Regions from separate parts of the Nocardioides sp. InS609-2 genome, predicted to be linked through region 2. Evidence: riboswitches for the same ligand, from Rfam matches in the RefSeq annotation. Region 2 holds a riboswitch; the other holds the start of a gene.
The links. A riboswitch is a leader RNA that binds a small molecule or an ion and turns the genes downstream of it on or off. The one in region 2 is predicted to bind cyclic di-AMP.
Positions count from the first base shown of each region.

Region 1: linked by a shared signal. The riboswitch ahead of H4Q84_RS07060 (NlpC/P60 family protein) and the one ahead of H4Q84_RS04485 (C40 family peptidase) in region 2 are both predicted to bind cyclic di-AMP.

Region 1 is NZ_CP060034.1:1,323,600-1,330,646, forward strand. Features, by position in the region: gene H4Q84_RS07045 (hypothetical protein) at 1-456, opposite strand, end outside; gene H4Q84_RS07050 (TetR/AcrR family transcriptional regulator) at 578-1,231, shown strand; gene H4Q84_RS07055 (DUF3048 domain-containing protein) at 1,235-2,296, opposite strand; gene H4Q84_RS07060 (NlpC/P60 family protein) at 2,399-2,926, opposite strand; cyclic di-AMP (ydaO/yuaA leader) riboswitch at 2,933-3,128, opposite strand; gene H4Q84_RS07065 (thioesterase family protein) at 3,234-3,731, opposite strand; gene fabG (3-oxoacyl-ACP reductase FabG) at 3,734-4,492, opposite strand; gene H4Q84_RS07075 (phosphatase PAP2 family protein) at 4,629-5,597, shown strand; gene H4Q84_RS07080 (HIT family protein) at 5,567-5,971, opposite strand; gene H4Q84_RS07085 (VOC family protein) at 5,971-6,708, opposite strand; gene H4Q84_RS07090 (TIGR03086 family metal-binding protein) at 6,745-7,047, shown strand, end outside.
Region 2 is NZ_CP060034.1:844,455-851,501, forward strand. Features, by position in the region: gene H4Q84_RS04475 (M48 family metallopeptidase) at 1-778, opposite strand, end outside; gene H4Q84_RS04480 (hypothetical protein) at 775-2,019, opposite strand; gene H4Q84_RS04485 (C40 family peptidase) at 2,033-3,088, opposite strand; cyclic di-AMP (ydaO/yuaA leader) riboswitch at 3,056-3,206, opposite strand; gene H4Q84_RS04490 (hypothetical protein) at 3,360-3,566, opposite strand; gene H4Q84_RS04495 (NYN domain-containing protein) at 3,650-4,921, opposite strand; gene H4Q84_RS04500 (hypothetical protein) at 4,950-5,231, opposite strand; gene H4Q84_RS04505 (DEDD exonuclease domain-containing protein) at 5,337-6,524, shown strand; gene H4Q84_RS23320 (hypothetical protein) at 6,499-7,047, shown strand, end outside.

The sequences.
Region 1 (7,047 bases), 480 kb from region 2:
CGTGGCCCGCGCGCGGGCGGCGATCTCTGCACCGACGCGTACGGCGGCGGGGTCGACGCTGCTGCCCAGGCTCATCCTGCCGGCCATCGCGGCCAGCAGCAGGTGCTCCTTGGTGGCCGCCTTGGTGAGCGCGGTGCGCATCGCTGGGTCGGTGGGCTGGTCGACGTAGTGGTCGATGATCGCCCGGACGCCCGGCAGCTGCGCCTCGGTGTCGTGCCAGGCTGCGATCACGGCGGACTCGAGGTCCATGGGCTGGCCGGCGAGCTCGCGCTCGATGCGACCCGCCAGGCGGGTGTGCCAGCGCAGCTGGAGGGCGCCGAGCAAGGAGAGCTCGTCGCCGAAGGTCTCGGCCACGCCTTCGACGTCCATCGGGAGGATGCCGTCACGACGGACGTCGGCAGTGGTCATCACGGTGCGGAGGATCTCCCCGCGGTGATGAAAGGACTTCCAGGTCATGGTCAGCTCCTTGTCTGGATGACACATACCGTTGGTACGTACTCAAGGTACGTCGACATGCTCTCGGTAGCCAAACGTGGCGCGGGTGATCCGGAGCACATGCGATCCATAGAGTGGGCGGATGCCCAAGGCGCGTATTCCGAAGGTCCCCGTCGCGGGCCGCTCGCACTCCTCGACCAAACGGTCACTGGTCGACGTGGCGGAGCAGATGTTCAGCGAGCACGGCTACGCCAACACCTCTCTCGACGCCATCGTCGCCGGCGCGAAGGTCACCAAGGGCGCGCTCTACCACCACTTCACCGGCAAGCAGGCGGTCTTCGAGGACGTCTTCGCGCGGGTTGAGTCGCGGGCGGCGCAGCGCATCTCGCTGCGGCTCAAGGGCGAGCGCGACCCGTGGGCCAAGGCGCAGGCGGGGCTGCGGGAGTTCCTCGATGTCGTGCAGGAGCCGGCGTACCGCCGGATCGTGATCCAGGACGGGCCGGCCGTGCTGGGCCACGAGCGGTTCCGCGAGCACGAGGAGCGGACGACGTACGCCCACGTCGTCGAGATCGTGCGCGCGGTGCTGGGCGCCGGCGACTGGGAGCTCGACGACGAGATGCTGCAGACATTCAGCCGGATCTTCTTCGGCGCGCTGTCGTCGGCCGGCGAGTCGGTGGCCTCCAGCGAGGATCCCGCGATCGCCAGCGCGCGCGTCGAGAGCGCGATCGGGTTCATCCTCGCGGGCATGCAGGCGCAGCTCGAGGCTGGCGTGCGCCTGCCCGCCGACCGCGAGTGAGCGCTACTTGCTGTAGTTGACGCGACCGTTGCTGGCGTCGTCGGGCACGAGCTCGACCCAGGTCTTGCCGGCCGGCACCGCGAGGCTGTCGCCCTTCTGGGTCGTCAGGCGCAGCGCGCCCTTGAGACCGTCCTTCTTCCAGGTGCCCTTCACGACGCGGCCACCGTGGAAGAGCAGGGCCTGGCCGCTGCCCTCGAACTTGGTCTCCGGCACGAAGTTGCCCGCCGGGTCGCGATAGCCGGCGTCACCGACTTCCGCGCGGAGCACGAGCACGGTGTCGGCCGGGAACTCGTCGCCCTGTGCGGCGTAGGTGTTCTGGTTGACGTAGCCGTTGTTGGTGTAGGCCCAGTTGGTGGTGTGCATGCCGCCGAAGAACGCCGAGAACTGGGTGGCCTTCTGGCCCTTCGGCAGCGACGCGGCGTCGCCGAACGTGAAGTAGTCGTCGGGGCGGGCGGCCTTCTGCTTGATCACCGAGGCGACGTCCTTGGGCCGTGCCATCAGGTTGTACGGCGCGGAGCGGCTGCCTTCGCGGAAGAAGCCCTTGGCGCCTTCCTGGAAGAACGTGATGCCGGCGTCCTGGATGCGGCTGATCGTCACCCCGGCAGCACCAGAGGTGATGATGTCGGCGTCGACCGCGGAGACGATGCCGATGTCGCTGGCGCGCATCGACCGCACCGGGCCGACGACCTCGGGCAGCTGGGAGTAGTAGAACGCCGCGAGCCGGGTGGCGCCGCCCTCGACGAGCTCCTCCACGACCATGTCGGCCTTGCTGAGCCCGAGCTGTGGAGCGCTGCTCTCGGTGTTGTCCATCTTGGTGACCATCACCGGGTGCTTGAGGTCGACGCTGCCACCCTCGGCGACGGGCAGGCCGGTGAGCGGCCAGGTCGCCGGCGGGGCCGGCTCCTCGGCGGTCCCGCCGGCCGGCGCACCGGGGGCGCCAGCGGCCTCGGGGTCGGTCGATGCTTCCTTGTCGCCGCAACCGGCGAGAAGCAGCGACGTCGCGGCGAGCGCGGCAACCGCGATGCCCAGACGGGACGAGGGCAAGGTGCGCAGGGGAAGGTGCACGGGGACTCCTAGCTGTGATGCGGTTTCTACCGGCAAGTGTGCGGGCGCGCCCACCCTGTGTGCGGGAAGGCGCGCCCGGGTTGTCACCCGGCGGCTCTGTTGTCAGGCTCGGCGCAGGGTGCCCGCGAACCAGCTGCTGGTCCACGGTACGTCGATCTGCACAGGCCGTCCGGGCGTCGACGAATGCAGCATCTGCACGGCGCCGGTCTTGGCCCGGCCGACGAAGATGCCGACGTGGTAGACGCCGCCACCGCCGGTGAAGAACATCAGGTCACCGCGGTGCAGGTGCGACTTGGAGATCCGGCGGACGTGACCGGCCTGCGCCGACGACGTACGCGGCACGTTGATGCCGGCCTTCCGGTAGGAGTAGTAGATGAGACCGGAGCAGTCGAAGGCGCCGGGTCCGGCCGAGCCGTAGGAGTAGGCGTCGCCTCGCTGGGCGAGCGCGATGTTCTCCGCTCGGTGGACCTGCTTCTTCACCACCCGCTTGACCTTGACCCCCTTGGAGATCGAGGAGTCGTCCACCTGCTGGGTGGAGGCCTCGCTGACCTGGGTGTTGGTGCCGAGGATGAGGCCGAGGGCGAGCATCAGGAGCGCGCCGAAGCGCAGCATGCGAGAAAACGCAGGCATGGTTGTTGTTCCTTTCCCACGCCTGTGAGGTGAGCTGTCGGGTTGGAGCTGGAAAGTGCTCCGTCACATGTGTGACTTCACCCCGAGCCGTCCGCGATCGGGCTGCGAACCGGCGTGGAACCTGTGGGTCCCCCACTCCTGCCCCTGTGTCATTGTCTCGGGGGACGTCGCGCGGAGGGGCAGGACTCGGCGTACCCGCGGACGGTGGTGCAGCCGAGAACGTTAGGCAGACGGGGGCTCAAAGTCCAAGCCTCGAGGCGTTGCAGGCGCGATCGTGATGAGGATCTCGCTCTCGCGGAAGGCTCGGTCAGCGCAGCGCCAGGCATCCCGAGGTCGAGGCAGGGAAGGGCAGGTCGGCATCCTCGGCGACCCGCCGGTCGATGTTGGCGGCGACATCCTCGGGCCACGGCGCCGTCCGCCGGGTGCTCATGTCGATGTGCAGGAAGATCTCTTCCATGACGTAGCTGACCTGGCCGTGGGTCTCGTCGAGGAGGTAGACCAACGCGTGCGCCGCACGGTCGGAGCGCCCGAGCAGCCGGACCCGCGCCGACATCATGTCTCCCGTGCGCAGCTCGGTCAGGTAGGTGCAGTGGTGCTCCGCAGAGAAGCAGGCATGCCCGGCGCTGATCGGCCAGTTCTGCGGGATGCCCAGCGACACCAGGGACTCGTCGAGACCCTCACTCGCGATGCCGAGGTAGTGACGGACGTTGAGGTGGCCGTTCATGTCCTCGAAGGGCATCGGCACGGGTTGTTCGACGTACGCCGGCAGGTCGAGGAGCTGGTCATAGGTGGGATGCGTTGTCACGGTCAGCTGACCAGCTTCGCGCCGCCGTCGACGTACAGCGTCTGGCCCGTGATGTACGAGGCCTCGTCGCTGCACAGGAACGCGGCTGCGGCCGCGATGTCCTCGGGAAAGCCGACCCGCTTGACCGGGTTGCGCTCGGCGGTCATCGCCCGGAACTCGTCGACCGGGATGCCCACGCGGGCGGCCGTGGCGTCGGTCATCTCGGTGGCGATGAAGCCGGGGGCGATGGCGTTGGCGTTGACGCCGTAGGGGCCGAGTTCGATGCCGAGGGTCCGGGTGAAGCCCTGGATGCCCATCTTTGCGGCGGAGTAGTTGGCCTGGCCGCGGTTGCCCAGCGCGGAGACGCTGGAGAGGTTGACGATCTTGCCGTACTTCTGCGTGACGAAGTGCTTCTGGGCGGCCTTGGTCATCAGGAAAGCGCCCTTGAGGTGCACACCCATGACGAGGTCCCAGTCCTCCTCGGTCATCTTGAACAGCAGGTTGTCGCGGGTGACACCGGCGTTGTTGATCAGGATGTGGATGCCGCCGAGCTCGCTGACGACCCGCTCGACGGCGGCGTCGACACTGGGACCGTCGCTGACGTTGCACCCGATGCCGATGTGGCCCTCGCCCAGCTTGGCCGCGGCCTCGGCGGCAGAAGACTCGTCGAGGTCGAGGATCGCGACCCTGGCGCCCTCCTCGGCGAAGCGCTGGGCGGTGGCGAACCCGATGCCGCGTGCGGCTCCGGTGACGACGGCGATGCGTCCGTCAAAGCGACCCATGGTGACTCCTTCACGTTTGGGGGGAGGCGCGATGGGGCGCCGGGTTCACCCTAGACGGCGGGCGTCGTACCGTTAGGGCATGGGTGGGCCGAATTTCCGTCTCGCGGGGGCGTTGGGAGCAGCCATGGTGGTAGCCATGGTGGTGGTTTCGCGCGCCTGGGACCTGCCGATCCGCGACCCTGACGGAGTGGTGGTGCCGACCTACGTCCGACTGCCGCTGATCGTGCTCGCGGCGCTGGCTCTCGACATCGTGCCGCGCGCGGTGCTGCGTAGGCGATCAGTCGTGGCCGTCGCGCGGGAGCGTTGGAGCCGCGACCAGCTCGTCTTCGCGCTCGCGGGGGTCATCACCTGGTACGCCTGCTACGCGGCGTTCCGCAACCTGAAGAGCTACGTGCCGTTCGTCAACGACCGGCTCTGGGACAACGAGCTCGCATCGTTCGACCGCTCCATCTTCCTGGGCCACGACCCCGCCGACGTGCTGCACAGCGTCCTGGGCACCGGCTGGGCCGCCGAGGCCATGTCGCTGGTGTACGTCGTGTGGATCGTCCTGGTGCCGCTGAGCCTCGCGGTGGCGCTGCTCTGGACCCGGTCCCGGGCGGCCGGCTCGTGGTACGTCACCGCGGTCGCGGTCGACTGGGTGCTGGGCGTGGCGACGTACTTCGCGATGCCCACGCTCGGGCCGATCTACTCGGCCCCGCAGGACTTCTCCTCCCTCAACGACACCATGGTGACCGGTCTCCAGGAGTCGATGATGAGTGACCGCGCGGAGGTGCTGGCCGACCCGTTCGCGACCGGCGCCGTGCAGACCATTGCCGCGTTCGCCTCCCTCCATGTCGCGATCATGGTGACGATGGTGCTGATCGCGCACTTGATCGGGCTGCCGCGCGTGATCCTCGTCGCCAGCCACGTCTTCCTCGCGCTGACCGTGGTGGCCACGGTCTACCTCGGCTGGCACTTCTTCGTCGACGCGCTCGCGGGGGCCGTGCTGGGCGCGGCCGCCGTGTGGATCGCGGCCATCGGGACCGGCAACGTCTCGGCGGGGATCCCGCGGCTGCGCCCCGCCGCCCAACGCGATCAGAGCGCCGACCGCAGGCTCTCGGCGTAGGTCGCGGCCTCGCCCGCGGCGTACTTCGTGCGTGGCCAGAAGAAGCCGCGCAGGCCGTCGCCCTTCGTCCGGGGTACGACGTGCAGGTGCAGGTGTGGCACCGACTGCGACACGGTGTTGTTGATCGCCACGAACGACCCCTGGGCGCCGAGGGCTTCGACCATCGCGGTGCAGAGCCGCTGGCCGAGCGCGACGAAGGGGTCCCGCAGCGGCGCCGGCAGGTCAGGCAGGGTCACGACGTGCTCGCGCGGCACGAGCAGCACGTGGCCGCGGAACACCGGCCGGGCGTCGAGGAACCCGACGAAGTCGTCGTCCTCGATGACCCGCTCGGCCTCCGCCTTGCCGGCGACGATGGAGCAGAAGAGGCAGTCCATCAGCGCACCGGGTGGTCGGTGATGCAGTAGGTCATGCCGGCCGGGTCGTTCAGGACGGTCCAGTGCTCGTGCTCGCGCAGCACGGTCGCGCCGAGCGCCTCGTGCCTCGCCACCTCAGCAGACCGACCGCCGTCAGAGGTGCCGAGGTCGAAGTGGGCGGTCGTCGGCCCGTCGCCGTCGTCGAGCCGCTGGACCAGCAGCTGGAGCGGCTGGTCGTCGGGTCCCTCGAGGAGCCTGAACTCGGGGTGGCGCTGGTGGGCATCGAGCGGGAAGCCGGTGGTGGCTGCCCAGAACGCCAGCTCCTCGTCGTACGCCGCGGGGGCGATGTCGAGGCAGACCTGGTCGACCAGGCTCGACTGCCCACTGGTCCAGGTGCGCGCGGGCGGGCGTCGCCCGGCCGGGTGGCCGACGAAGCAGAACGGCAGGCCTCCGGGCGAGGTCAGGACGACGTACCCGGGGAGCTCCGCGAGCTCCTGCGCTCCGCGAGCGATCGCCGCGTCGGCCGCGGCGCGCGGCTCCTCGACGTGCAGATCGAGGTGGAGGCGTGCGAGACCGTCGCCCACGCGCTGCATGCGCAGGAAACCGTCGCCCTCCTCGGGCACCAGCGTCGTGAACTCGCCGCGGTCACCGCGCGGCTCCGAGGGGGACATCCCGGTCACCGCGCTCCAGAAGTCGGCCGCACGGGCGTGATCGGTGGCGGGTACGTCGAGGAAGGCGCTGATCCAGAACGGCGTCACGACGCGAGGGTACGACGCTGTGCCATGGTGAGGGTCATGATCGACCTGACTCCGACCACTGACCGCACCCGCGCCGTGGCCGCCGCCGTCACCGACGAGCAGCTCGGCGCCCCGACCCCCACGGGCAGCACCGTCGCCGCGCTGCTCCAGCACCTGATGGGCCTTTCCGTCGCCTTCCGCGACGCCGCGGCCAAGATCGACGGGCCGACGACCTCGACGCCGCCGGGCCCGGTCACCGACCCGTTGCCCGACGACTGGCGCGCGCAGGTCGAGCAGCTGCTCGGCGAGCTCTCGACGGCCTGGCAGGACGCCGGGGCGTGGGAGGGCATGACGAAGGCC
Region 2 (7,047 bases):
GCACGACCCGCCTGGTGCCGCCGAAGCCGCTGACATAGGCATTGAGCGTCGTCGTACGACGCGAGGCGTCGGCCACCAGCACGTCGTCGACCGGCACGCCCTCCTTGCCGGCGAGCTCGAAGATGCCGGTGCGCAGGTCGCCGTCGGGCAGCGACGTGAAGTTGTTGAACACTGGCTCGACGAGCAACGGGTAGACGAACGACCCGAGCACGATCAGGGCCGCCAGCAGGCCTGCCGCGACCACCGGCCAGACTCTGCGCCACCGTCGGGCCAGCCCGATCAACATGACCAGCGCGATGCTGGTCACCACGATGTCGAGCACTTCGCCCTTGACGGTGTCGATTACGTAGCCACCCCACGACTGGCGCGTCAGGTCGTTGGCTCGCTGAAGGCGTCGCAACATGATGGCGAAGGGCAGGGTGACCAGCCGGCCGATCAAGTCGCAGGCGGCGACGCCGAGCACGATCCTGACCCACCAGGGTCCGGGCAGCCGCTGCATCAGGCTCCGGCCGAGTCGCGTGAAGCCCAGCGCGGCGGCCACGACCAACGCCACGGCGAGCGACCCCCAGCTCCAGATCCGGGCCCACCGGGCGAAATCGTCGGCCCGCGCGAGCTGCAACGTCGTGAACACCGACCCGGGGTCGACGGGCGTCACGCGACCTCCGGGCACGGGGTGCCAGGGCACGACGAGTGCAGCGAGCACGACGAACGCGAGGCCACCCACGGCGGTCACCCACCACGCGATGCGACGATCTCCCGGCGTGGTGGTGTCGGTCACGAGGCCAAGTCTTGCAGGCGGTCCCGCCACAGCCGGACCAGCCGCTGCTGGCTGATGCCAGCCTCTCCCAACGCATCCTCGACAGCGATGCCCGCGTCGGCGGCCCGGTAGACCTTCTCGAGGCCGTCCTGGCCGATCTGCTGAGAGAGCACCAGGCAAGCGAGCCAGGCTGACTCGTAGACCGCCTCGAGCCCATCGGCCGACGGGTCGAACTCCTCGGCTCCGGGCAGCCGGTCGGGTGGCCCGTCACGTCGCACCTGGCCCGCAATGCGGGCGGCGGTGACCGAGAGCGGCAGGCGGACCTTGAGCAGGGCGACGTAGTCGGCGAAACCCTCGAGCAGCCACAGCGGCATCGGGCTGAGCGCGGCGTCGGTGGCGATGTGCACGACCTCGTGGGTCATCACGATCTGCGCGCCCTCGCTGCGCAGCCGGCGCGAGACGTCCGGGTTGACGAACACGTGCACGGGCGCCTGCTCGTCCTGGGATCCGTCCACCGTGGTCGTCACGGCCGCGACCGCGTCGTAGCTGCCCGGGGCCGAGCCCAGGGCCGCGTTGAGGCCGGCCGCGGACGCCGGCACCTCCACCACGACCGACGGCCGCCACCGCGACAGCACGGCGCGCACTGCCGGGTAGGCGGCGCGGAGGCGGTCGGCGTACGTGCGGGCGACGCGGCGCGACTCGGCGGCGAGAACCAGTAGCCCCTTGCCGCGTACGACGTGCACGCGCTGGCCGAGCCACACGGGTGAGCGACGGCTTCCGAACGGGTCTCCGAAGGACGTGATGCCCACTGTGTCTGCCACCGGTGCGAAACCGACCACCACCTCGGTGGCGGCCGGGAAGCTGTCGAACCCGCCGAAGGCCCAGGTGAGGTCGACCGCTGCCTGCCAGGAGCCGTCGGCAGCCACGGCGCCGACCTCGTCGACGTACCGCATCGAGAAGTCCTCGACGTCGAGGTCACGGCTGTTGGCCACCACGTCGGCCAGCAGGGTGCGCGACGCCTCGTCGGGAGCGAGGGCCTCCAGTGCGGAGCCGTCGCCCGACTCCACGGCGTGTTCCAGGGTGTGCAGGGCAGATGCCGCCAGCGCGGGCTGTGCACTCGGCCGCTCCCCCGGCGTGGCGCCTGGCTCGACGCGGTAAGTGTCGTCGCGGAACACCACGACGACAACGACGACCAGGGCCGCCACGACGCACAACGAAAGACCGGCCACCCACCAACGTGGGCGACCGGTCCTCGAGGTCATCTGTGGGGCTCCATCAGCCGGGGCGAACCGCTCCGACATAGGGCATCGAGTAGAGGCCGGAGACTGCCACGCCCGTGCCCGGGTTGGCGGCGTGCACGATCAGGCCGTTGCCGATGTACATGCCGACGTGGCTGATCGGGCTGTAGTAGAAGACCAGGTCGCCGGGCTGGAGGTCGCTGGCCGCGATGTGCGGGCCGGAGCCGTACTGGGCGCTGGACGAGTGCGGGAGACCCACACCGGCCTGGGCCCAGGCCATCATCGTCAGACCGGAGCAGTCGAACGCGCTCGGGCCGGCAGCGCCGTAGACGTAGGAGTCGCCGACCTGCGCCATCGCGTAGCCGACGGCGGCCGCGGCCCGGCCTGACGCGGGTACGTCGGAGGGCAGGCGGGTGGTGCTGCCACCGCGGGACAAGGCGAGCAGACGGGTGCGCTCCTCGTCCTTCAGCTCGGAGAGCAAGGTCTTGGCCTCGGCGAGCTTGGCGTCGACCTCCTTCTTCTCGTCGGAGAGCTGCGCGGTGACGTCGGCGATCTCGCTCGAGCGCTCGGTCGTCGCCTCGTGGCGCAGGTCGAGGGCGTCGAGCTCGGTGGAGTAGGAGGAGAACAGGTCGGACTGGAGGTCGTTGAACGCCGACATCGTCGAGAGCTGGCCCAGGAAGGCGCCGGGGTCCTCGGAGACGACGACCTGGCCGACCGTGGAGATGCCCTCGCCCTGGTACTGGCGGAGAACGGACTCGCGGACCTGGTCGCGGACCACGTCGAGGCGGGCGTCCTGACGGCGCTCGTCGGACTCGAGCGTGCCGAGGTCTTCGGTCAGGTCATCGAGCTGCAGCTGGGCGTCGTGGTAACGCTCCTGCGCCTGCTCGGCCTGGTGGTAGAGGCGGTCGACGCGCGCTTGCACGTCCTTGATCTCGGGCTCGGCCTGCGCCGGAGTGGCCGCGATGAAGCCGGTGAAGGCGATCGCAGTCAGGCCGATGACGGCAGTGCTGAGTCGCAGCCGGTCGTGGATCACGAGCGGGCGGTCTCCCTTGTGTGTCGTACGCCTACCGGGTGAGCTGACGGATTCGGGCACGACATGCCCTACACCGACTCCTCGGCCACACAAGTGCGGCCGCCTTGACGGCGATTCACCCCAGAGGGAATGGTTCCCCGGCTCCAGGTCACGGTTGCCCGTGACCAAAGACTCGGCGCGGCCCCCGCACAGATCCTGATGATCCGCTGCCACGGGAGCCAGAACGTCCGAGACTAACGGCGCAGGTGTGGCTGAGCCAAACTTTCAACCGGATGTCGCGCCGCGTTTCGGGTCTCATCGTGAGATCCGAGTCACACCTGTCACACCTGCCTCATGCGGACTCGACCTCCGGACCGGCAACCGGCCGCACCAGCCGCAGCGGTGGCACCAGCCCACTGGCAGCCAGGACGTCGAGCGCTGCGCGTTCGTCGTCGTCGAAGGTGAGTTCGGGGGGCGGGCCCAGGAGCACCGTCACCACGCAGTCGTGGCAGGCCAACCCCCGCACCAGGCAGGTGTCGCAGTCGATCCGTGTCGTCATGCTCCGGACTGAAACAGCCGGCACCGACATTCCCGGCCGGGCCGGCCGTCAGCGGCGTGTCGGGCCCGGGTTCGCGCCCGGCGTCACGGTGTCAGGAGAGCCACGAGGCTCGCCGCGGAGATCACCCGGGCACCACCGCCAGCCACGTCGGAGCCGAGGGCCTGGTCACTCGTCACGACGACCAGCGGGCGCCCCGAGGGCTCGACCGCGACCAGGTCGCGGATCACGTCGTCGGCGATGACGCCCAGCGGGCTGAACAGCACCTTGACCCCTCGGGGGGTCGGCACGACGGGCCGGGTGGTCGAAGCGGCGGCGTCGAACACCACCGTGGTCTCGGCGCCCGTGCGGGCGACCACCGAGGCGAGCCCACCGATCAGGCGCACCCGCTGCGCCTCCAGTGACGAACGCTCCCAGGCCGTCTTGCTGACGTTGTAGCCGTCGACGATCAGGCGGGCTCGCGGCAACGAGAGCAGCTGTTCGAGCAGGGCCGGCCCCTCGGGTGGGCCGGGTCGCGCCGCCAGGGGCGCCCCCGCGGCCTCGATCTCGGCCTCCAGCCGGTCGCCGGGAGCCCCGTCCACCGGGGGCAGGGCCAGCTCGCGCCGCAGACCGCTGGCCGCGTCGAGCACCGTGTCGAGCAGGAGGCGGGCGCGCAGAGTGGCGTCGTCGCGCTGCGCGCGTGCCTCCTTGCGCTCGGTGCGTGCCCCGGCCGAGAGCTCGTCGATCTGGGCTCGTAGCCGCCGCAGCTCGGTCTCAGCGCGAGCTGCGACCTGGCTGGCCGCGCCCTCGGCCGACGCCACCGCCTCGCGAGCCTCGTCGAGCGCGGCCTCGGTGGCCCGCTGGCTGGCCCGGGTGTCACCGAGCTTGCGGCGCAGGGTCATGTTCTCGGTGCGCAGGTCGTCGAGCCGCTGCCGGTGGGTCGCCTTTGCCTCGCGCGCCTGGGTCTCCAGGGCGTCGACGCGCTGACGCAGGCGCTCGGTCTCCGCAGCGCTGGCATCGGGGGTCCCGGTGGGGATCAGTCGGCCGAGCGCGTCGTCGTACGCCGCCTGCCAGTCGTGAGGTCGGGTGAGCCAGGCCCAGGCCGCCGAGGCTGCGGCGTCGTCACCCGACGGGGCGGCACCGGCCGCGACCTGTACACCCACGGCAGCCCGGAAGTTTTCGTCGGCCATCGCCGCGGCAATGGCCGCCCCACCCAGGCGGGCGCGCCGCTGTGGCGCGAACAGCACCACCCGGCGCAGTGGCGCGGGGATGTTCGTCACCGAGGGCAGGGCATCGGAGGCCAGCGACAGCACGCGCTGCCGGACGACGTCGGACAGCTCCCCCAGCAACGGCCCGGACGTTTCGGGATCGACGCTCATGGAGTCGTCACGAGGCAGTCACCCCGACCTAGCGCTGACCGGCCGCCGGACCGTCGACGGACGGGTCGTCCGCGAGCGCTGCTTCGTTGCGGTCGACCAGCTCGATGGCGTCGGCGCGACCGCACCAGCGGCAGGTCACCGACTCCAGTGCCTCGTCCTTGACCTGCTCCTCCTCGACGACGTGGTCGCCGGCCAGGTCGAAGTGCCAGAACTCGGTGGTCCGGCGGCTGCGGCTGACGTCGAAGCGGGTCAGGTTGCCGCAGCCCGCGCAGCGCCAGCGCTGCGACGCGTCGGGAAGGGCGGTGGTCACGAGGTGTCTCCTGTCGAGCGTGCGAACCGTCGGTACGGCGATCCCGGTCAGCGTAGTCCGCGGGGCGTCCCGGCTTTGTCGGTGCCCACGTCTAGCGTCGCCGACATGAGCACTGCCGTTCAGGGTGCGGCCTCCCGATGGGAGGCGCAACGCAGTTTCGACGAGCTGGGCCGGCCCTTGCGCGACATCACGTTCACCGTCGTCGACCTCGAGACGACCGGCGGCTCGGCCGCGGGCGGCTCGATGATCACCGAGATCGGGGCCGTCAAGGTGCGCTCCGGTGAGGTGCTGGGCGAGTTCCAGACCCTGGTCAACCCACGCGCCGAGATCCCGCCGTTCATCGCCGTCCTCACCGGCATCACCAACGCCATGGTCAGCGACGCGCCGTCGATCGAGTCCGCGCTGCCGGCGTTCCTCGAGTTCGCGGCCGGCACGGTGCTGGTGGCCCACAACGCGCCGTTCGACGTCGGTTTCCTCCAGCACTTCAACCGCGAGCAGGGCCGAGCCTGGCCACGGTTCGAGGTGCTCGACACCGCCAAGCTCGCGCGCCGCGTCATCACCCGCGACGACGCGCCCAACTGCAAGCTCTCCTCGCTGGCCCGCGTCTTCAACTCCACGACCACCCCCAACCACCGTGCCCTGTCCGACGCCCGCGCCACGGTCGATGTCCTGCACGGGCTGATGGAGCGGCTGGGCGGGCTGGGGGTGCACACCCTCGAGGAGCTCCAGACCTTCAGCTCACGGGTCAGCGCCTCCCAGCGCAAGAAGCGGCACCTCGCCGAGTCACTGCCGCACTCCCCCGGCGTCTACCTCTTCAAGGACGACCGGTCCCGGGTCCTCTACATCGGCACCTCCCGCGACCTGCGCAGCCGCGTCCGCACCTACTTCACCGCCTCCGAGACCCGCTCGCGGATGGGCGAGATGGTCAACCTCGCTTCCACCGTCACCGGCATCGAGTGCGCGACCCCGCTCGAGGCCGAGGTGCGTGAGCTGCGGTATCGCCGAGCACAAGCCGAGATACAACCGCCGCTCGCGGTTTCCCGAGAAGGTCCACTTCGTCAAGCTCACCCGCGAGGCCTGGCCCAGGCTGTCGCTGGTGCGCCGGGTGCTCGACGACGACGCCGACTACCTCGGCCCCTTCTCCTCCCGCAAGACCGCAGAGAAGTGCCTGGCCGCGCTGCACGAGACGTTCCCGGTGCGCCAGTGCTCCGACAAGCTGCCACACACCCCGACCCCCGCCACCCGGTCGGCCTGCGTGCTGGCCGAGATGGGTCGCTGCCTGTCTCCGTGTGACGGCAGCGTCGACGCCTCGACGTACGCCGCTCTGGTCGGGCAGCTGCGCGACACCTTGCTGCGACGCCCCGACGAGGTGGTCGAGGCGATCAACCAGCGGATGAGCTCGCTCGCCGGGCTCGAGCGCTTCGAGGAGGCCGGCGTCCACCGCGACCGGCTGTCGTCGTTCGTGCGTGCCGCTGCCCGCACCCAGCGCCTCTCCGCCCTCACCCGGTGCCCCGAGGTGGTGGCCGGCCGCAGGGAGGACGACGGCCGCTGGGCCGTCCACGTGGTCCGGCACGGTCGACTGGCCGCCGCGGGAGTCATCCCTTCCGGTGCCGACGCCCTGCACTACGTCGCAGAGCTGCGCGCCAGCGCCGAGTCCGTGCGCAACGCGCCCGGCCCCGTGCCGGCGGCCACCGCAGAGGAGACCGAGAAGGTGCTGCGCTGGCTCGAGGCGCCTGGCATCCGCCTCATCGACGTCGACGGTGACTGGGTCTGTCCGGTGGCGGGTGCCACCCGCCACCTGCCCTTGTACGACGCG